3 regions of the Paenibacillus chungangensis genome follow, and region 1 is predicted to be linked to each of the others. Evidence: predicted binding sites of a transcription regulator. Region 1 holds the regulator's gene; each other region holds the start of a gene.
What was found. The regulator CtsR, encoded in region 1, represses protease genes until heat stress. The targets are predictions, from matches to a motif close to ATGGTCAATAAAGGTCAAACA.
Positions count from the first base shown of each region.

Region 2: a site for CtsR is predicted at 1,866-1,886, ahead of clpP (ATP-dependent Clp endopeptidase proteolytic subunit ClpP). Genes of this name have one in related genera too.
Region 3: a site for CtsR is predicted at 3,244-3,264, ahead of clpP (ATP-dependent Clp endopeptidase proteolytic subunit ClpP). Genes of this name have one in related genera too.

Region 1 covers NZ_JBHTJZ010000069.1:8,487-16,141, forward strand. Annotated here, with positions in the region: gene ACFQ2I_RS21435 (carbohydrate ABC transporter permease) at 1-780, opposite strand, end outside; gene ACFQ2I_RS21440 (CtsR family transcriptional regulator) at 1,129-1,590, shown strand; gene ACFQ2I_RS21445 (UvrB/UvrC motif-containing protein) at 1,615-2,145, shown strand; gene ACFQ2I_RS21450 (protein arginine kinase) at 2,211-3,269, shown strand; gene ACFQ2I_RS21455 (ATP-dependent Clp protease ATP-binding subunit) at 3,266-5,710, shown strand; gene radA (DNA repair protein RadA) at 5,961-7,328, shown strand; gene disA (DNA integrity scanning diadenylate cyclase DisA) at 7,341-7,655, shown strand, end outside.
Region 2 covers NZ_JBHTJZ010000073.1:52,661-60,315, reverse strand. Annotated here, with positions in the region: gene clpX (ATP-dependent protease ATP-binding subunit ClpX) at 1-1,093, opposite strand, end outside; gene clpP (ATP-dependent Clp endopeptidase proteolytic subunit ClpP) at 1,118-1,705, opposite strand; gene tig (trigger factor) at 1,947-3,236, opposite strand; gene ACFQ2I_RS23450 (hypothetical protein) at 3,325-4,200, opposite strand; tRNA gene ACFQ2I_RS23445 (tRNA-Arg) at 4,481-4,557, shown strand; gene ACFQ2I_RS23440 (anti-sigma factor) at 4,666-5,508, opposite strand; gene ACFQ2I_RS23435 (RNA polymerase sigma factor) at 5,495-6,094, opposite strand; gene ACFQ2I_RS23430 (COG1470 family protein) at 6,281-7,441, shown strand; gene ACFQ2I_RS23425 (ABC transporter ATP-binding protein) at 7,445-7,655, shown strand, end outside.
Region 3 covers NZ_JBHTJZ010000004.1:20,723-28,377, reverse strand. Annotated here, with positions in the region: gene ACFQ2I_RS00930 (phosphoglycerate kinase) at 1-512, opposite strand, end outside; gene gap (type I glyceraldehyde-3-phosphate dehydrogenase) at 680-1,684, opposite strand; gene ACFQ2I_RS00920 (sugar-binding transcriptional regulator) at 1,791-2,825, opposite strand; tRNA gene ACFQ2I_RS00915 (tRNA-Arg) at 3,079-3,153, shown strand; gene clpP (ATP-dependent Clp endopeptidase proteolytic subunit ClpP) at 3,340-3,924, shown strand; gene ACFQ2I_RS00905 (formate/nitrite transporter family protein) at 4,067-4,846, shown strand; gene ACFQ2I_RS00900 (L-lactate dehydrogenase) at 4,899-5,819, shown strand; gene ACFQ2I_RS00895 (HPr family phosphocarrier protein) at 5,989-6,258, opposite strand; gene whiA (DNA-binding protein WhiA) at 6,381-7,322, opposite strand; gene ACFQ2I_RS00885 (gluconeogenesis factor YvcK family protein) at 7,329-7,655, opposite strand, start outside.

The DNA.
Region 1 (7,655 bases):
TTTCTGATACAAATACAGGGCGTACACAAGCGTGGAATCGATTGGTCCCCCTTTCGTAATGACGAAAGCCTGGGTGAACATCTGGAAGCTGTTGATCGTCTGCATGACCAGGTTAAACAATATGATGGGGGTCAGCATCGGTATGGTTACGCTAAAGAAAGTTCTGATCCTGGAAGATCCGTCAACGGCCGCAGCTTCGTAGAGATCGTTCGGAATCTGCTTCAGTCCTGCCAGGAAAATAACCATCGCGGAGCCGAATTGCCATACGGCCAGTGCAATTAAGGTCGTTAATGAAGTGTCGGGCAAGTTAATCCAATCCATCGGCGCGACGCCGAAGAAGGCCAGCAGTTTATTCACGACGCCCTCCATGCCGAATATATTGCGCCATATTGCCGCGATGGCCAAGCTGCCGCCGATCAGGGATGGCAAGTAATAGATCGACCGGAATACCGCCATGCCCCTTATCGACCGATAAAGCAGCATGGCAACAAGCAATGCGAAGGCGAGCTTCAGCGGTACGGAGAAGAGGACGTAACGAAAGGTGACTCCGAGCGACTGTACAAAGGTGTCGTCCTCAAGCAGAATCTCCTTGTAGTTAGCCAGTCCTGTCCACTTCGGCGACTCCAGCAAATGGTATCGGGTCATAGACAAATACAACGATTGCAGCATGGGGCCAAGCGTCAACGCGAACAATCCGATTAACCACGGAGCGACAAAGACATACCCCCAGAACGCTTCCGATAAGCCGCTTCGCTTAGAAGCTTTGGTCAGCAATGCCATAGCGAAACTCCTCCTTTATTAGCCAGTCCACTTGATGATACTCACATTCTAGCCAGCGGAGCGGGCAAAAAAAATAATACAAATCTATAAAGTTTTACGGTTATATACAGAACAATGAAGATGATGAGGGGAACGTTTCCATGGCTGGAGGGTATAAAGAAGGAAAAATCGCGTTATGCTAAGTAGTGCGGGACCAATTCAGCCTTCATCGATTAATCGTCAGAAAATTTAGAATCCGCATCTTGACCTTTAATAAAATTTGCGTATAATATAACTAAAGTCAAAGAAAGTCAAAGTCAGTTTGCCAAACGTTGAACTTTCGATGGCTATCTCAAGGAGGTTGCCGATATGCGTAACATATCCGATCTCATTGAACAGTATTTGAAGCAAATGCTGGACGGCAGCAACGAAGGCGCTGTAGAAATTCAACGCAACGATTTGGCGGATCGCTTCTCCTGTGTGCCTTCTCAGATCAATTACGTCATTAGCACCAGGTTCACGATGGAGAAGGGGTATATGGTAGAGAGTAAGCGTGGCGGAGGAGGTTATATTCGCATTCAGCGTATAGACCTTCCTGCGTTGAAGACCATCCGTCATCACATTGAGCATACGATCGGCAATTGCGTCGATCAGAGCGCGGCGGAAGGGTTAATCTATCAATTGCTTGAAGCGGCGCTGATTACGAAGCGGGAGGCGAACTTGCTTCGCTCGGCGGTTAGCCGCGAGACGATCGCGCTTAATCTGCCGATGCGCGACGAGATGCGAGCCAGACTGCTGCGGTCTATGCTTATTTCATTACTGGTCAAGTAGGGATTTGAAAAGGAGGGATTAGCCTTGTATTGCCAGGAATGCGGCAAGAGGCCGGCTACACTTCATTTCACGAAAATTGTCAATGGCGACAAGACGGAATTCCATATTTGCGAAAGCTGCGCGCGCGAGAAAGGAGAAGGTATTCCTGGTTCGCCGAACAGCTTCTCCATCCACAGTCTGCTGTCAGGCTTGATGGATTTTCAATCAATGGGTAACGGGTCCCCCGGCGGCTTGGGAGCCCCACCGAAATCTGCGCGATGCGAAGAATGCGGTTTGACTTATTCGCAATTCAGCAAGATCGGGCGATTCGGCTGCAGTTCTTGCTATAAGCATTTCACCGACCGGCTCGACCCGTTGTTGAAACGGGTTCACGGCAGCACTGTTCATAGTGGGAAAATCCCAAAGCGTTCCGGCGGTCAAATACAGCGCAAGCGTGAAATTGAAGAGTTGCGCCAGGATATGCAAAGACATATCGAGAACGAGGAATTCGAAGAAGCGGCTTCCTTGCGAGACCGAATCAGAGAGTTGGAAAGACAAAACTTAGGCACGTCATAAGCAGTGGAAGGAGTGAGCCGTCCTTGAGCACGCATCGATTCTCACAACATGCGCTTAGCGATTGGATGAGGGGAACAGGCCCTGATTCAGACGTCGTCATTAGCAGCAGGGTGCGCATCGCCCGCAATTTGCGAGAGCAGCCATTCCCGATGCTGGCGACGAGCCAACAAGCGAATGAAGTACTGAAGAAACTGGTCGAAGTAAGCCAGTCAGGCGGATTGAAGGGCTTCGGTGAATTCGAGACCATCATGCTGTCTGAGATTAGCGAGCTGGATAAGCGGGTATTGGTTGAGAAGCATCTCATCAGTCCCAATCTGGCGAATGATTCCCGGGCCGGAGCTGTCGTATTGAGCGATAATGAAGCCGTCAGTATTATGATTAATGAAGAAGACCATCTGCGCATTCAATGTCTATACCCGGGCTTTCAAGTAGAAGAGGCTTGGCGGCATGCCAGTGCGATTGACGATATATATGAAGAATCGGCCGACTATGCCTTCGATGAAGTGCGTGGCTACTTAACAACATGTCCTACGAATGTAGGCACCGGTATTAGAGCTTCGGTCATGATGCATCTGCCGGCGCTTGTGTTGACGCAGCAGATCAACCGAATACTGACGGCCGTCACGCAAGTGGGGCTGGCTGTAAGAGGGTTGTATGGCGAAGGAAGCGAGGCGCTTGGCAATCTGTTTCAGATCTCCAATCAGATTACGCTTGGCCAATCGGAAGAAGAGATCATTGATAACTTGCATGGGGTAGCCAGACAAATTATTGAACATGAACGGGCTGCACGCAAGCGGCTGTTGGAGGAATCCAGCGTGCGTATTGAAGACCGAGTGAAGCGTTCTTACGGCATTTTGTCTCACGCATCTATCATGGATTCCAAGGAGGCGGCGCAGCGGCTGTCTGATGTAAGGCTAGGAGCGGACTTGGGACTGCTGGATAATGTGTCGCCGGGCATTCTGAATGAATTGCTTGTTATGACACAGCCCGGCTTTCTTCAACAGACATTCAATGAGCAGCTAAGCGCCGAACAACGGGATCAGAGAAGAGCCGAGCTGATAAGAATGCAATTGCGAGGAGAACTTAGTACTAATAATGGGGAAGATGGAGGTGCAAGCATATGATGTTTGGCAGATTTACTGAACGGGCACAGAAGGTATTGGCACTTGCACAGGAGGAAGCGGTACGGTTAGGCCACAACAATATCGGAACCGAGCATATTCTGCTCGGTCTCATCCGGGAAGGCGAAGGAATCGCGGCCAAGGCTCTGACAGGGCTGGGACTTGGGTTAGAGAAGATTCAGGATGAAGTGGAAGCATTGATTGGTCGCGGACAGGAGCAGCCGAATAATATCGCCTACACGCCAAGAGCGAAGAAGGTAATCGAGCTGTCCATGGATGAAGCGAGAAAGCTTGGTCATACCTATGTGGGAACAGAGCATATCTTGCTGGGGCTTATCCGTGAAGGAGAAGGCGTAGCCGCTCGCGTGCTGAATAATCTGGGCATCAGCCTGAACAAGGCGCGTCAGCAGGTGCTGCAGCTGCTGGGCAGCAGCGAAGCGGTGTCCAGCAGCCACGGCTCTCAATCCAATGTCAGCACGCCCACGCTGGACGGCCTGGCACGTGATCTGACCGCTTATGCGAAGGAAGGCAATCTGGATCCTGTCATTGGTCGGGGTAAAGAGATTGAGCGGGTTATTCAGGTGCTCAGTCGCCGGACGAAGAATAATCCTGTCCTGATCGGGGAGCCTGGCGTCGGCAAGACTGCCATCGCAGAAGGATTGGCGCAGAAGATTATCGCAAATGAAATACCGGAGACGCTTCGCGACAAGCGTGTCATGACGCTGGATATGGGGTCGGTCGTGGCGGGCACGAAATATCGCGGTGAATTCGAAGATCGTCTGAAGAAAATCATGGATGAAATTCGTCAAGCCGGCAACATTATCTTGTTCATCGACGAGCTGCATACGTTGATTGGTGCAGGCGGCGCGGAAGGCGCAATCGACGCTTCTAACATTCTGAAGCCTGCGCTTGCCAGGGGAGAGTTGCAATGCATCGGCGCGACGACGTTAGATGAATACCGCAAGTATATCGAGAAGGACGCCGCACTGGAACGTCGCTTCCAGCCGATCACGGTGGATCAGCCTTCTCCGGAAGAAGCGATTCAGATTCTTCACGGCTTGCGCGATCGCTATGAAGCGCATCATCGGGTGAAAATTACGGATGAGTCCATCGAGCAGGCAGTGAAGCTGTCCGATCGCTATATTACGGATCGCTTCCTGCCGGATAAGGCGATCGATCTGATTGATGAAGCCAGCTCCCGCGTAAGGCTCAAGTCGTATACAGTTCCTCCTAATCTGAAGGATCTGGAGAGCCGTCTGGAGGATATCCGCAAGGAGAAGGATGCCGCGGTGCAAAGCCAGGAGTTCGAGAAGGCTGCGGCGCTTCGCGATACGGAACAGAAGATGCGCGAAGAACTGGACGTGACGAAGAATCAGTGGAAAGAAAAGCAAGGCCGCACCGATTCCGAGGTAACACCGGAAGATATCGCTCAAGTTGTCGCGAGCTGGACCGGCATTCCAGTGAGCAAGCTGGCAGAGGAGGAAACGGAGCGTCTGCTGAAGATGGAGGATATTCTCCATGACCGCGTCATCGGTCAGGAGGAAGCGGTCAAGTCAGTGTCTCGCGCCATCAGAAGGGCAAGAGCGGGTCTGAAAGATCCCAAGCGTCCGATCGGCTCCTTCATCTTCCTGGGACCGACCGGAGTAGGCAAGACCGAGCTGGCACGCGCGCTGGCGGAGGCGATGTTCGGCGATGAGAATGCAGTCATTAGAATCGACATGTCGGAGTATATGGAGAAGCATGCCACATCCAGATTAGTCGGCGCTCCTCCGGGATACGTCGGCTACGAGGAAGGCGGCCAGCTGACCGAGAAGGTGCGACGCAAGCCATATTCCGTCGTCTTGCTTGACGAGATTGAGAAGGCGCATCCGGAAGTGTTCAACATTCTGCTTCAGGTGCTGGAAGACGGCAGACTGACGGATTCCAAGGGGCGGGTTGTTGACTTTCGCAATACGCTTATCATCATGACTTCCAATGTGGGCGCCGACCAGATCAAGAAGAACTCTACGCTTGGCTTTACAGCGGCGAATGATGCAGGCCGCGACTTCAACAATATGAAGGACAAAGTAATGGCAGAGCTGAAGAAGAGCTTCCGTCCGGAGTTCCTGAACCGGATCGATGAGACGATCGTATTCCACTCCTTGGGCGAGGAGCATATCGCGCAGATCGTGACGCTTATGTCCGATGAGCTGCGCAAGCGTCTGAAGGAGCAGGATGTGGACTTTACGTTGACAGACTCTGCGAAGGCGTTCCTGGCGAAGGAAGGCTACGATCCGCAATACGGTGCGAGACCGCTGCGCCGCGCCATTCAGAAGCATATTGAAGATCGATTGTCGGAAGATCTGCTGATGGGACTCATTCAGAAGGGCGATACGTTCGTCATTGATGAGCAGGAAGGCGCGCTGGTCGTCTCCAAGGCAGTGAAGCAGTCCGCGAACAACTAAATAACTACTACGCATCAATAATACGCATCAACCCCGCAATCACGATTGCGGGGTTTTTCGTGCACCTGGACAACGGTGGATAGTGTGGATCGGAACAAGTAAGGCTACATCTGATAGGTCCGTTGACCGATATAAAGTAAGAAGAAGCACGAGCGTTAAAAATCATACTTCAAGAGTAGGCCGGCTTGCTTTCTTAGATGAGCATTAAATGGTAAACTTTAATCACGAGAATTGTTAAAGGGAGCTTCGCATGGCCAAAATAAAAACAAAATTCATATGTAAAGAGTGCGGGACGGAATCGCCGAAATGGATGGGCAAATGCCCTGGCTGCCAGGAGTGGAATACAATGGTAGAAGAGAAAGAAACCGTTGTAAAAACAAAAGGCGTCGGATTATCGTCAATCCATGCGAAAGAAAAACCGCAATCGATCATACATATAGAAAGTGGGCAAGAGCCTCGAATCGAGACGCGCATGGTAGAGCTTAATCGGGTGCTGGGCGGTGGAGTAGTCCCGGGGTCGCTTATTCTGGTAGGCGGCGATCCCGGCATCGGGAAATCAACGCTGCTCCTGCAGACGTCGCATGCGCTTGCCTCGAAAGGGCTCAAGGTGCTGTACATATCCGGGGAGGAATCCGTCAGGCAGACCAAGCTTCGAGCGGACCGGCTCGGCGCCCTCTCGGAGAACCTCTTCGTATTGTGCGAGACGAATATGGAGCATATTAACGATGCGATCGAGGCTGTCGAGCCCGACTTTCTGGTTATCGATTCCATCCAAACCGTATACGACCCCCGAGTGGAATCGGCTCCGGGAAGCGTATCCCAGGTCAGGGAATGCACGGCGCATTTCATGCGCACGGCGAAAGTGAAAGGAATTGCAACTGTGCTCGTAGGACACGTCACGAAGGAAGGGGCTATAGCAGGGCCGCGGCTGCTGGAGCATATGGTGGATTGCGTGCTTTACTTCGAAGGCGAGCGACACCATACGTACAGGCTGCTGCGTGCCGTGAAGAATCGCTTCGGCTCCACGAACGAGATCGGTATATTCGAGATGGAAGAGTCGGGGCTGCGAGAAGTGTCGAATCCGTCCGAACTGTTCCTGTCCGAGCGACCGCTTGGTGTAGCGGGCTCGACGGTAGTGGCAAGTATGGAGGGTACAAGGCCGGTGTTAGTCGAACTGCAAGCGCTGGTGTCCACGACGAACTTCCCTTCGCCTCGGCGCATGTCTACAGGCATCGATCATCACCGGATGGCGCTCATCATTGCGGTACTGGAGAAGCGCAACGGCATGTTCCTGCAGACGCAGGACGCGTACTTGAATGTGGCTGGCGGAGTGAGGCTGGATGAGCCGGCTGTCGACTTGGCAGCGGCTATCAGCTTGGCCTCCAGTCTGCGCGATGCGCCGACGAAGCCTTATGACGTCATCTTCGGCGAAGTAGGGCTGACAGGCGAGGTGCGGGCCGTCTCCAGAGCGGAGCAGCGGGTGAAGGAAGCCGAGAAGCTGGGCTTCAAGCGGGTCATCATGCCCGAGAAGAGCTTGAAAGGCTGGACACCGCCGGCACATATAGAAATTATCGGTGTTAATACTGTGGCTGAAGCATTGAAAGCAGCGCTTGAATAGGGGGCATAACCATTGAAAGAACCGAACCAGCAAGAAGTTATGAATAAATTGTTGCAGCTTATTGCGCCAGGGACCCCTTTTCGGGACGGTCTAGAGAACGTGCTTCGGGCCAAGACAGGCGCTTTAATTGTAGTTGGATACAGTCCCGAGGTGATGGAAGTCGTGGATGGCGGCTTCTCGATCAACTGCGACTTCTCCCCCAACTACTTGTATGAACTCGCGAAGATGGATGGTGCCATCATTATGAGCGAAGATATGCGTCGGATTCTGTATGCCAATACACAGCTTATTCCGAACAGCTCCATTCCTTCGATTGAGACGGGAATA
Region 2 (7,655 bases), on a different contig from region 1:
GGGCGCCCGTATTGCGCTTGATTGCTTCCTTCGCGATAGCATCCAAGGCGGCAGGCTCGAAGTCCAGCTTCACATTGTCCATCTCCAGCAGCTTCTGATATTGCTTCACCAGCGCGTTCTTCGGCTCCGACAGAATACGAACAAGCGCCGGCTCGTCGAGCGGCTCCAGCGTAGATATAACTGGCAAGCGGCCTACGAATTCCGGAATAAGACCGAACTTCAGCAAGTCCTCCGGCAGCACCATAGACAGATACTCACCAGGTTTCAAATCCTTCTGCGTCTCGCCGGATGAGTTGAAGCCAATTACTTTCTTGCCGATGCGACGCTTGATTAGCTGCTCCAAGCCGTCGAACGCTCCGCCGCAAATGAAGAGAACATTCGTCGTATCAATCTGAATGAATTCCTGATGCGGGTGCTTGCGTCCTCCTTGTGGCGGAACGGATGCCACCGTTCCCTCGAGAATCTTAAGCAGCGCTTGCTGCACGCCTTCTCCCGACACGTCGCGTGTAATGGAAGGATTCTCCGATTTGCGCGCAACCTTATCGATCTCGTCGATATAGATAATGCCCCGCTCTGCTTTCTCCACGTCATAGTCGGCGGCCTGGATCAGCTTGAGCAGAATATTCTCGACATCCTCGCCCACATATCCCGCTTCCGTCAACGAAGTGGCATCAGCGATCGCGAACGGCACGTTCAATATTTTAGCCATCGTCTGAGCAAGCAATGTCTTGCCTGAGCCCGTAGGACCGAGAAGCAGAATGTTACTCTTCTGCAGCTCCACGTCTTCGATCTTGCTTCCGGAATTAATCCGCTTATAATGATTGTATACAGCAACTGACAGAGACTTCTTCGCAGATTCCTGTCCGATGACGTAAGAATCCAGGATGGCGCGAATCTCTTGCGGCTTCGGAATATCCTTCAGATCCAGATCCTCTTCGCCGCCAAGCTCCTCTTCCACGATCTCCGTGCACAATTCGATGCATTCATCGCATATATAGACACCGGGTCCGGCGACAAGCTTGCGAACCTGTTCCTGCGACTTGCCGCAGAACGAGCATTTTAATTGACCCTTCTCGTCGTTGAATTTAAACATGCCTTCACCCCTTCAATTAAAACATTACGATACAGGAGAAGTAATAACCTTGTCAATCAGACCGTACTGTAGCGCTTCTTCGGCGCTCATGAAATAGTCGCGGTCCGTATCGCGGTCAATCTTCTCATATGGTTGACCCGTACGATTCACGTAGATCTGGTTCAGCTTCTGCTTCGTCTTCAAGATCCAATCGGCATGAATCTTGATATCTGTCGCCTGGCCGCGCACGCCGCCAAGAGGCTGATGAATCATGACCTCGGCATTCGGAAGCGCGAAGCGCTTGCCCTGGGCGCCTGCAGTCAAGAGCAACGAGCCCATGCTGGCGGCCATTCCCATACAGATCGTGGATACATCGGGCTTGATATATTGCATCGTATCATATATTCCCATTCCAGCAGTGACTGAACCGCCTGGAGAGTTGATATAGAGATGGATATCCTTCTCCGGATCGTCGGCCGCCAAAAACAGCAGCTGAGCAATAACGGAATTAGCAACATCGTCGTCTATCGCGCTCCCGAGAAAAATAATGCGATCCTTCAGCAATCGGGAGTAAATATCATACGATCGTTCTCCTCGATTCGTCTGTTCAACTACGATCGGTACCAGATTCATGCGACCAACCTCATTTCTTCTTTGGACTTGAATAGCACTTTCATTGTAACATGTTCGGTTTCTTATGTCATTTTTGTCATTTTCCAATACTACAGTATACGGCTGCGGTTCAATCATATGTATGGAGTTTGCATGCTAAAGGTCTCAACTTCAGATAGGTAAGGTCAAAATAAGGCACGTATCATACACGCGCCTTATCTTGGGCAAAGCATTATGTGATTCAAAGGCTGCTAGCCCTTGTTTAAGCCGTCTTGCTGTTGTCAAGCAGGAAACCGATAGTTTTGCGAAGCAGCACATCTTCTTTCAGGCTGTCCAGATTGCCGTTCTTCTCGAATATGTCGCGCAGTTCCGATACGGGACGGTTGTACTGCTTGGAAAGCTTCTCCAGCTCTTCCGTCAGGTCCTCGTCGGAAACATCAAAGTCTTCTGCTTTCGCAATGGCTTCCAGAACGAGGTTGTTACGCACGCGCTTCTCCGCATCGCTGCGCATCTGACCGCGAAGCGCCTCTTCATTCTGTCCGGAGAACTGGTAGTACAGATCAAGGTTCATGCCTTGCATGCCTAGGCGCTGCTCGAAGTCTTTGAACATATAGTCGATTTCCGTGTCGATCATCGCTTCCGGAATATCCACTTCCGCAGCTTCGGCGGCTTTCTCTACAACAGAAGCCTCACGCGCTTGCTCAGCTTCCTTCTCCTTACGCTCCTTCAGCTTCTCGGACAGATCTTGCTTATACTCCTCCAGCGTGTCGAACTCGCTGACATCCTTGGCGAATTCATCGTCAAGCTCTGGCAGTGACTTGCGCTTCAGCTCATGCAGCTTTACTTTAAATACTGCTTGCTTACCCGCAAGCGCTTCTGCATGATAATCTTCCGGGAAGCTGACTTCAACATCCTTGAAATCCCCAATCTCCATGCCGACTACTTGCTCCTCGAAGCCCGGAATGAACGATCCGGATCCAAGTTCAAGAGAGTAGCGCTCAGCCTTGCCGCCTTCGAACGGCTCGCCGTCCACATAGCCATCAAAGTCGATTACAGCGGTGTCGCCGCTTTGCGCCGCTCCCTCTTCCACGACATTGAGCTCGGCATGACGCTGCTGCAGTCGCTCCAGTTCAGTTGCCAATTCCTCTTCTTTCACTTCAGTTTCTACCGCTTCAATTACAATGCCCTTGTATTCGCCAAGCGTTACTTCCGGCTTAACCGTTACTTTTGCATTGAATTTGAAGGATTGACCTTTACCGATTTGCGTAACGTCGATTTCAGGACGATCAACCGGTTGCAGCTCATTCTCCTGAATAGCCGCAGTGTACGCTTCAGGAAGCATGATATCGATCGCGTCCTGATACAGGCTTTCCACACCGAAGCGCGACTCGAAGATGCCGCGTGGCACTTTACCCTTGCGGAAGCCAGGAACATTAACTTTACTTGCTACTTTCTTGAACGCTTGGTCAAGCGCGACCGTTACTTTCTCCGCATCCACCTCAACGTCCATCGAGACGATGTTCTTGTCTATTTTTTCCCAGGTTGCTTTCATTTTATGCTTTCCCCTCCAAAAATGCTCATGCTTAACATGTATTCACGTTCCATAAACCACTCTATTATAAACAAGTTGAACCAGCTTTTCAAGGCTGAGGTTCATCATCTTGCTGAAGAAGCTCCGCAATGCTCCTTAGAGACCTACAAGCTTGCTCGTATTGGAACCTGAGCGTCTCGGTAATGCCATAGGCGTCCCGAATATCATCATCGTTGGCCGAGCCGTACACGGTCAGCAGCAAAGTCAGATGAAGCGCGGCTGCAAAACAATCGATCGCGCCCTCATCTTCCCGCAGCATCCATTGATAAGAAGAAGTGCCATATAGAAATTGCAGGCTTTCCTTCCATAGCTCTGCGGCGAAATGAGGAAGCGTGGGATCGTCCACTTCCGCCGATTCGGACGTCCTCTCTAATATACGAAGAATGGGGGACGGAAACTCATCAATCGATAACGGAGTCTCCTCGATGTGCAGCTCCACTATCTCATTAAGCCTGTGAAGCGTTACCGAACCGGTAACTCCCCTTTTCTTCAAGCATTGCAAAGCTTTAAATTGCAAGACGGGATGCAGCTGCTTGTCCGCCAGCATGCTTCGGATTCTGTCATCTACCTCATCCGATTCTATATAGGCAGCCCGTTCCAGCGCAAGCAAGCGCTGATCAATCATGGGATGATGCTCCATTACATGAAGGACGCCGTTTATGTAATCCCTGTCCTGCCTAGCGGGTTGAAGCGCTTGTTCTCGAAGCTCTTCTTCCTCACCCTCGCTGATCCCCGCTTCCTGTCCGTTCTCGGGGAAAGCGACATCCAGCCATCCCAGCAGGCTGTCCCATTCCTCATAATGCTGCTTCTCCTGCCCTTGACATTGCAGCAGGAAGCGAAGCAATTGCTTGGCCTCGTCATACCTCTCCGCCTCCAGCATGCGGGTCAGACTAACCTGGTACTGATCAAGCATGCTCGGGAACAAATAAATATTGTCTTTATGTTCTTCTTGTGTTGAAATGATAACACCGCCTTAACCGATAAACGCATTATAAGTACTGTTGCCTTGAAGCAATAGCTCAAGCTCAATGAATATAGTTATGTACAGCCTCGGGTAAGATTATAACATGATGCAATCTATTGAGAAACCTCTTTTAGCTCTTGAACAAGAACGAGATGAGATTCCTCGTTAGTCAGTTATTCTGTCGTATTTTTTAAAATAAGGGTTGCAATTATCTAAAAATGCATGTTATATTATTTCTTGTGTCCCAGTAGCTCAGTCGGATAGAGCACTCGCCTTCTAAGCGAGTTGTCGGGGGTTCGAATCCCTCCTGGGACGCCATCTAAGCTTCTGAACAAGATAATACATTACATACACTTCCCCCCGAATTCCCTGATACAACAGGGATTCGGGGTTTTTTCATTTTTTATTTTCGCGCTTCCCCGATCTTCACTTCCAGTTGTAAAGGATCAGCACAGTCTGGTCAGAGGTGGGATAACGGCTTCCTCCGATCGGCTCCGCGCTAACAGAGATCGTATGCGTTCCGCTTAATCTGCCTGTGTTGAAGTGCAAATATCCTCTTGTGCCGATCTGCTTAAGCAGTCCCAGACTGTCCCTCTGTTCCCCTGATATAAGCCATACTTGATAGTCAGAACGGGATGCGGAAGGCATATCGTCCAGCAGCAAGAATGCCTCGCTGTTATCTGCGTTAAGCCATATGAATCCCCGATCGCCTTCCCCCGGCATGGGACGAAGATAAATAGGATCCGGCCTTCTGGCAAGCAGCACCTCCAATGCGCCAGGGTCCTTCTCCAGAACGCGCATGTCCGAACCCTCAAGCGGCGCGGGCAACGACACTGCATGCTCGCCGCCCTTCATGACTGCTCCTGCTAGCAGCAAGCAGATGACTGCAGCGGTCAATCCGCCCCCAAGTAACACCCAGCTTCTACGGCGCCTGTTCCTCCCTAGACGGACCACCTCTCGTTTCAAAGCGCGGTAATGCTTGTTGGCAGGGTACTGAGAGCCGTTCCCAACCCCAATGCGCTCTTCATCAGACGGATCTGAGTCGCTATTCTCATCACCCTCCAGCAGACTGCTCCATCGTTCCTGCAGCTCCAGGCATTCCGGACATCCCGCCGCATGCGCCTGCATCGCTAAGTAGCGCTTCCCGTCCATTGTACCCAGTTGGAAATCCACCCAATCGCTCTCGCTGTAGCCGCCTTGGCAGCACTCTATCGTCGTCTCTTGCGGCTGCATGCCACGCTCTCCCTCATATCCTTCAGTTGCTTTCATAGGTTTCACTCCCTTCCCCGGCTTCTTGCCACCCTTTCTTGGAAAGCTGCTTGCGCAAATTGCCCAATCCGTAGCGTATCCATGATTTCACCGTACCCAAAGGTACCTGCCATTCCCTGGCGATCTGGGACTGCGTCTTGTCCCTGAAGTAAGCTGCCGCAATAGCGTTGCGCTGAGCTTCAGGCAGCTTCGTCAGCTCTTCCCGGATTATCTTCTGCTGAATGCGCCCAATCGCTGCTTCCTCCGCAGCCAAGGATACGCCTGGTTCCGGCAGCCTGTCGCGATCCAACAATTCAGCTGCAGCCCGCTTCTTCTGCTTTCGGAGACGATCCAGACATCTGCTTCGCGCCATAACGGCAATCCAAGCATCTACGGAGCCTTTGGCCGCGTCATATTTGTCGGATTTCCTTATCGCTTCCAGCAGCACTTCATGACACATATCCTCTGCTTCCATACGATCCCCTAACATTTTGACAGCGATCCGCAGCACAAGAGGAGCATACCGTTCATAGAACAGCTCGAACGCCGCTTCTGAGCCTTGCGATACTTCACGAAGCACGACCGCCATATGACAAGACTTGTTCATTGCCGCTGTCCCCCCTCTCATTCACTTTATATTTTTTTTACCAAAAACGATTCCATTTGAAAAGCCTCCAATCAAAATGGAAGCTTCGAAAAATAAACCATCATATTTTTTCATCCCGCATAAATCCGATTGCCCCCCTCCCATCGTACACCTTATGAAAATAAAAAAGACAGGAGTGTGATTTGCATGCGAAGCGCATGCCGTAACGTGTTCATGCTGGTGTTCATCTGTACATTTCTTATTGGAACAAGCTCATGGCTTGCCGTTCCCAAGGCGGCTGCGGCAGGCGATCTTGCATTGTTCACGCCTTATCTGGAACTCTATGCCGAGCCGGGTGAGTCCATCCATTATTCAATCGAGGTGATAAACTCCGGCGACACGACGCAGATGGCGGATATCGGCTTCCGGGGCGAAGGGAACGACTGGGCGTATGAATTGACCGCCGGCAGCCGCATTGTGCGTCAGATTGCAGTTAAGTCAAACTCCGCCCAGACGCTGAGCTTGCGACTGGATGTACCGCTGGAGGTAGAGAAAGGGGAATACCGCTTCACAGCTGCAGCGGGATCTGCAAGTTTGCCGCTTAAGGTCTACGTCTCCGAGAAAGGAACGTACCGCACCGCTTGGGAAGCGGAGCAAGCCAATGTCCAAGGACATGCAGACTCCAGCTTCACCTTCTCCACGACACTTCGCAACCAGACGGCGGAAGAGCAGACCTATTCCCTCGATGCCGGCATAGAGCCGGGCTGGGAGGTTCGCTTCAAGTCGGGCGGCAGCAACGTAGCTTCCGTTACGATCGATCCTAACGGTTCACAGAGCATATCCGTAGAAGTAGCTCCTCCAGATAGGGTGGAAGCCGGAACCTATGCGATCCCTATACGCGCTTCCAATTCTTCCACCTCTGCGGAGACCACGCTTGAAGCTGTCATCACCGGTACTTACGGCGTCTCGCTCGGGACGAAAGATGAGCGGTTGAACACATCCATTAAAGCCGGAGGCAACCGGACGATGGAACTGATTGTATCCAATACGGGGACGACCGCATTGGAGGAAGTCAGCATGTCTGCCTCCGCCCCGGCCAACTGGGAAGTCACGTTCGAGCCGAAGACGATCGCTTCCATCCCGCCAGGCGAGTCGGCAACAGTTCAAGCTATCGTCACGTCCGACAAGAAGTCGCTTCCTGGCGACTATGCGCTTAACTTGACGGCGAGCTCACCGCAGAAGCAAGCCAATGCGGCCATTCGGGTAGCTGTGGAATCTTCACTCCTGTGGGGATGGATCGGCGTCATCATTATTGCGGCAGTAATAGCTGTCATCTATGGCCTGTTCCGCCGTTATGGGAGGCGATAACTCGTGGATCGTCAAGATCAGTTCAAGCCATTCTCTCACGATCCTGCTATCCTGCTGGAGAAGGTTACCAAGACATACGGAGAGCACATAGCCGTGAATGAGCTGCAGCTCACAGTAGCCCGCGGCGAAGTGTTCGGCTTGCTCGGACCTAACGGAGCAGGCAAGACTACGACCATTCTGATGATGCTCGGTCTCACCGAGCCTGCTTCCGGGA
Region 3 (7,655 bases), on a different contig from region 1:
AGCAGACCGGATACCGCTGGCAACAGATGCGCGATGCCTTCTGTAGATGCGTGTGCGCGATGAGCTGCGCCGAATGCGTCATTCACGAACAGGTCCGCCAGCTTCGCGAATGCTCTCGCCAGCTCAGGATCGTTGTTCTCTTCGCCAGCGTAGAAGCGCACGTTCTCCAGAAGCAGCACGTCGCCGTTCTGCATTGCCGCGACTTGTGCCTCCACCTTCTCGCCGATTGCCTCGTCGGCTTTCGCCACAAGCTTGCCCAGCAGCTCGGAGAGACGCGCCGCAGATGCCGTATGACGCAGCTCCTCGACCACCTCGCCTTTCGGACGGCCCAGATGGCTTGCCAGAATGACCTTGGCGCCCTGCTCCATCAGATAGTTAATCGTAGGAAGCGTCTCACGGATCCGCTTGTCGTCCGTAATTTTGCCATCTTCGATCGGCACGTTGAAGTCCACGCGCACGAACACTCTTTTGCCGGCCAGATCAGCCACATCGCGTATGCTCTTTTTATTCATGAATGAACCCTCCCAGATTTATATTGCGAAGAAAACAAGAGAAGGGCGCCCCTTCCAGGGAAGGAACGCCCTCATGGCGGGACCCTGCTTCAGGGCACAAGGCCTCGGGGCCAAAGCTCATCGGCAGAGACAGCCAGAACGCTATAGTCCTGCCCGCATGTCTCCTCTTACAGACCTTTCGCTGCGATGTAAGCAGCCAGATCAACTACACGGTTGGAGTAGCCCCACTCGTTGTCGTACCAGGATACCACTTTCACCATGTTGCCTTCTACGATCATAGTCGACAGACCGTCGATTGTGGAGGAAGCAGGATCTGTATTGTAGTCGCTGGATACAAGCGGCTCTTCATTGTAGTTCATGATGCCTTTGAGCGGACCCTCGGCAGCAGCTTTCAGAGCGCCGTTCACTTCGTCAACCGTTACGTCAACCTTCAGCTCAGCCACAAGGTCAGTCACAGATACGTTAGCGGTAGGAACACGCATAGCCATACCGTTCAGCTTGCCCTTCAGCTCAGGCAGAACAAGGGATACTGCTTTCGCTGCGCCAGTCGTGGAAGGAATGATGTTCTCGGCAGCTGCGCGAGCGCGACGAAGATCCTTGTGCGGCAGATCCAGTACGCTTTGGTCGTTCGTATAGGAGTGAATAGTCGTCATCATGCCTTTCACGATACCGAACTTGTCATTCAGGACTTTCGCGAATGGAGCAAGACAGTTCGTCGTACACGATGCGTTGGAAACAATGGTATGTGCCGCAGGGTCGTATTGGTCTTCGTTAACACCCATGACGATGGTAATGTCTTCGTTCGTTGCAGGAGCGGAGATGATAACCTTCTTAGCGCCGCCTTGCAGGTGAAGCTCAGCTTTGTCCTTCGCAGTGAAGATACCCGTCGACTCTACTACGATTTCAGCGCCTACAGATGACCAAGGCAGATCAGCAGGATTGCGCTCCGCGAACACTTTGATTTCGCGACCGTCAACGATCAATGCGCCTTCCTTCGCTTCAACGCTAACATTCAACTTGCCGTGCGTTGTGTCATATTTCAGAAGATGAGCCAGTGTCTTCACGTCTGTCAGATCGTTAACCGCTACTACCTCAACATTAGGGTTGTTCAGGGAAGCGCGGAACACGTTACGGCCAATGCGACCAAAACCATTAATACCAACTTTAACCATTTCTAGTTCCTCCTAAGCTTTGCTTTTATATAATGCAATATATATTTCAAGACAATGCGCACACAGACTCTCGCCGTATGCAAGCATTGTCATGATGCCTGTCTAGCTAGTTCTCATCCTCAGACATCTCTACTATGGCGGTAGCTGCAGCCTCGTCGGTGATGAGTACATCGTTGTGCCCGAAGCGCATAATGGACGCAATGGCATCTGCCTTACTCTTGCCTCCGGCCACGCCGATAACAACTTCAGTGTTCACAATATCCTCTAGTCGTAACCCTACCGTCTGCATTTTGTGCACAACAGCGCCATTCTGATCGAAATAGTAGCCAAATGCCTCTGCCAGTGCGCCTTCCTCGGTCATTGCCGCCACATCGGTCTCCTTCAATCGTCTGCGCCTGGCCATCACCTTGGCATCGCCGATTCCGTGAACGACTATGCGTGAGCTTCGGATGACATCCACAATCTCACGTATGTTCGGTTCGCCCATAATCGACGAGTAAGCCTCCTCGCCAAGGAAGTCAGGCACATGCAGTAGTCGATAATGTCCACCCGTGCGCTTCGCCATCGTCGAAGCGAGCGTATTCGCTTGGTAATCCAAGCTCTCACCAAGGCCGCCACGCGCAGGCACGAACCACACATCCTTAGCCGATGCCGACAATACGAGTTGATTGGCAACCTGAGCAATCGTCGTGCCGCCTGTTACCGCCACAACGTCCCCTTGCCTTACCGTCTCCCGCAGCACTTGGCAGGCCGCTCTCCCCAATTCCCGCTTCGTCTGCAGCGAGTGATCCGAGTCGCCTGCTACGACAATAACGCGCGATAAGCCGAAGGCATTCTGAAGCTCCTTCTCCAGGGAAGACAAGCCGAATAACGATTTGTAGAGCGGTTCAAGCTGTTCCAGAAGCTCCTTGCCCGCTTCGCTGATCCGCATCCCGGCTGAATGAATGTCCAGCAGCCCCTGCTCCTTCAGAAAGTCGATCTCAGCACGCAGCACTCTCTCCGTCATCGCCATCTCGGTAGCAAGCGTCCGTCGGCCAATGGTATCGGATAGCATGACCTGATGCAGAATGGCATATCTCTTCCTCATCGTATAGAGAAGATCCGGCACAAGCTGCTGCTGCAATTCAATGAGCTGATGCATTCGCTCTCCTTCTCTCCATCAATCAAAGCCAGAGACTCTTATCGAAATATGGGGACTCTCGCCACACCTGGACGCGTAACGTCCCGCCGATCCTTTTTAAGTCCCACCATTATATTACCGAATAATCTGACGTTCTGCAAGTGCTGGAGTCATGATGAAAACGATTACTCGATAAATTCACAAAATATTTATTCAGGAATGGCTCTTGCGTTCGGAACCAGAATATCATATAATCAATTTTGCTACTGTTTTTGCGCCCGTGGTCCAATGGATATGACGTAGGCCTCCGGAGCCTGAGATCTAGGTTCGATTCCTAGCGGGCGCGCCACTATAAAGGATACATAAGCTGCCATGCGACCTTTTGTCGCTGGGCAGCTTTTTTTCATGTTATCACCGCCCATCCCTTTACTGGAAGACATGTTTGACTTTCTTTGACTTTTGTTTTTTTATCCGTTATTATAGGAATACATTAAGATATACAGAGAACATACTTTCGAAGGAGGATTGGTTGGCTATGAATTTTGTTCCAATGGTAATCGAGCAAAGCAATCGCGGTGAACGCTCCTACGATATTTACTCTCGCTTGTTGAAGGATCGCATCATTATTCTGGGATCGGGTGTTAACGATGTCGTAGCGAATTCCATTATTGCACAGATGCTGTTCCTGACAGCGGAAGATCCCGATAAGGATATTTCGTTATACATTAACAGCCCAGGCGGTTCCATTACGGCAGGGATGGCCATTTACGATACAATGCAGTATATTAAGCCTGACGTATCCACCATCTGCGTGGGCATGGCCGCATCCATGGGCGCGTTCCTGTTGTCGGCAGGCGCCAAGGGCAAGCGTTACGCCCTCCCGAACAGTGAGGTCATGATTCACCAGCCGCTTGGCGGAGCCGAAGGGCAGGCCAGCGACATTGAGATTCGCGCGCGCCGCATCCTCAAGATGCGGGACAAGTTGAACAACATCTTGGCAGAGCGCACCGGACAGCCGCTTAGCCGTATCGAGCAAGATACCGACCGCGATTACTTCATGAGCGCCGCTGAGGCGAATGAATACGGCTTGATCGATAAGGTGATCGAGCGTATTGACTAATAGGGACAAGAGCCATCCTTCCATAATCCTGGAAGGGTGGCTCTTGTTCACATATAGTGACATTAATCACATCTCCCTCCCTCCTGTGATGCTATCCTTTGCATACGACAGAATAACCTAGAAGTTATGAGGGGGTAGAGCGATGGAGGCCGAACCGCTACAACAAGTCGAGCAATTGGCATTGAAGAAGCTAAAAATATTCAAGCAGAGTATCATCATATCTTTAGCCAGATCCATGCTGGCGAGCATGTTCATCGGCTTCGGGGTCATTGTAGCTTTCAAGACCGGGAGTTACTTCTATATAGAGCATTCTCCGCTTACCTATCCGATAGCAGCCTTAACCTTCGGGACGGCGATTATTCTGATTAGCTATGGAGGCGGAGACCTGTTCACTGGCAATACGTTCTACTACAGCTACGCCGCGTTGCGCAAGAAGATGAGATGGATGGACACCATTAAGCTTTGGATAACCAGCTATTCCGGCAATGTGCTTGGAGCAGCCGTATTTGCTTTCCTGATCTGGTCAACCGGACTGTTTGACAGCGACTATGTGAACGGCTTCCTGCTGGAAGTCGCCGACAAGAAGGTGAGCACACCTGGTATGCAGCTATTTTTTCGAGCCATATTATGTAATTGGCTCGTCTGTCTCGCTTTCTTTATTCCGATGTGGATGAAGACTGACGGGGCTAAAATGTTCGCCATGATGCTTTTTGTCTTTTGCTTTTTCATCTCTGGCTACGAGCATAGTATTGCCAATATGTGTACATTTGCAATTGCAATGGTCGTACAAGATACCGACATCGTTACGTTGGAAGGGGCTCTCCTTAATTTGATCCCCGTCACGTTCGGTAATCTTATTGGCGGAAGCGTGCTGATGGGATGGATGTATTACTTCGTGAACAAACCATTCCTGAACAAGTGAGAAAACCTAATCGAGAAACTTATCAGACAGAAGGAGACAGGGGCTTATCACTATGAAGAAAACAAAAGTAGTCGTGATCGGGACGGGCGCTGTGGGCGCAACAACAGCTTATACATTGCTGCTGCGGAACCGGATGGATGAGCTGGTGCTTATCGACAGTAATTACAATAAGGCGGCGGGAGACGCACTCGACATGAACCACGGCATGCCATTCCTCGACGGATCTACCGTATGGGCAGGAACTTACGAGGATTGTGCAGGAGCAGATATTATCGTCATTACCGCCGGAGCAGCGCAGAAGCCGGGAGAGACCCGCACGGATCTATTGCGACGAAACGCTGACATATTCGATAACATCATACATCAGATTCTACCGCACAACCAAGATGCCATCCTGCTCATCGCAACCAACCCCGTCGATATTATGAGTTATATTGCATTGAAGAAGTCCGGATTGCCAGCAGAACGCGTTATCGGCTCCGGCACGCTGCTGGATAGCGCCAGATTCCGTTACCTGATCGGTCAGAAGCTACATATCGATCCACGCAGCGTGCATGCCCATATCGTGGGCGAGCATGGGGATTCTGAAGTGCCGATATGGAGCCTGGCCAACATCGCCGGAGTGGAGCTGCAGCTTTCAAAAGAGGACAAAGAAAATATCTTCGTTCATACGAGAGATGCAGCGTATAGCATTATCGAAGCGAAGGGGGCCACCTACTACGCAATTGCACTGGCTATCGATCGGATCTGTACAGCCATCCTCCGGGACGAAGGGGCGGTACTGAATGTATCTACGATGCTCGGCACTTATTGCGGCGTAGAAGCTGACACTTATCTTGGCGTCCCTTGCATTGTCGACCGCACCGGCATCAGGAAGACACTGGAGCTGACGATAACTGAACAAGAGCAAGAGCTATTCCGGCAATCCGCGAACAAGATGAAAGCAATAATTGCCGAACTGGAGCAAGCTTAAAGCCTTATCAAATAGCCAAAAAGAACGTCGCGGACTCACTCCTTCGGGAGCGAGTCCGCGACGTTCTTTTTCCAATGAAAAAAATGTCTTATCCCTATAAGCTCAGTACAAGCGTGCTTATGCTGGGCTTATAGGATGAGAAAATCACAAGTATATCACTGGTCTGGTCTTACTGATTCTCCAGCTCTTCCTTGCTGACAAGCGCGACTAAAGCGTTTACAGCCTGTTCCGCGTCCGATCCGTCAGCACTTATGGAAATTTCTGTGCCTGAGCTGATCGCCAGGCTCATAATACCCATGATGGATTTCGCATTAACCTTCTTATCGTCCTTCTCTACGAATACCTCAGAGGAGAACTTATTCGCTTCTTGAACGAACAGCGCTGCTGGTCTTGCGTGAAGTCCCGTTCTCAGACGAACAACAACTGGAAGCTTTGTCATGGAATCATACCCCCTATATTTTATGAAGTCTTTATATGCGCGATGTGATGAAGAGTACCCTTGATATGACCACCAAGCAAAATACTTTTACATCTTATTATATCATTTTACACCTAATTGCACTAGGTAAAACTTACTCCGTTGCGTATTTTTTCAGCAAGTTCGTCTATTTTGCGAAGTCTGTGGTTGACCCCCGATTTGCTCACCTTACCCTTCAGCATCGCTCCAACCTCGGTCAGATTGGAATCCGGGTGTAGCAGACGAACCTCCGCAACTTCTTTTAGCTTATCGGGCAGATTCTCTAACCCAATCTCCTTCTGCAGCAGCTTTATATTGTCGATTTGCCGAACAGCGGCGCCGATCGTTTTATTCAGATTAGCCGTCTCACAATTAACAATCCGATTAACGGAGTTGCGCATATCGCGCATAATCCGAACATCCTCGAACTTGAATAGTGCCTGATGCGCTCCGATGATGTTCAGCAGCTCGATAATTTTCTCGCCTTCCTTAATGTAGAAGATGAAGCCCTTCTTTCGCTCGATGCACCTTGCATTCAGCCTGAAGCTGTTGGCCAGATCTACAAGCGCCTCGCAATGCTCTTGATACATTGAAGCAATCTCCAGATGATATGAAGATCCCTCGGGGTTGTTCACCGAGCCCCCCGCTAAGAAGGCTCCCCTAAGGTAGGAACGCCTGCAGCATGACTTGCGGATAATGTCCCGGTCAATGTAGGGATTGAAGTTGAAGCCTTCGGATACAATCCGAAGGTCGCTCAGCATCTCCTGCACTTTGGTCGGCATCCGCACGATATAGACATTGTTTTTTTTCAGGCGCATCTTCTTGCGGACAAGCAACTCTACGTGCACATCAAAGTGCTTCTTGATTAAGGAATAGATTCTTCGGGCAATAGCGGCATTCTCGGTCGAGATGTCCAGAACGATTTTGCGGCTGGATAAGCTGACTGAGCCGTTCATCCGGATAAGGGCGGCCAGTTCGGCCCGTTCGCAACATCCGTCCGTCTCAATTAGCGTCAGTTCCTTCTTCGTTTGCGCCGCAAATGACATCGTTCATCACCTCTTTCGTAACATCCAGTTCTCTACAAGCTTATAAATATGATGGCTCAACCGCTCCGCATCATGCCGCAGGAACGTCTGGAACAGCACAAGCCGATCCGCGATCACCTTATAGCCTCGCTTGCTCACCTCATCCATGTCGAGGCGAACGGCTTTGGCTCCTTTCTCGGCGTAACGGTCTTCCACTTGCGGCGGTATATCGCCATTGTTAACTATAACATAATCGAATAAATGATGACCAATATGCCGATATACGGCATCCAAATGCTGACTTACTGTATAATTATCCGTCTCTCCCGGCTGCGTCATCACATTACAGACGAA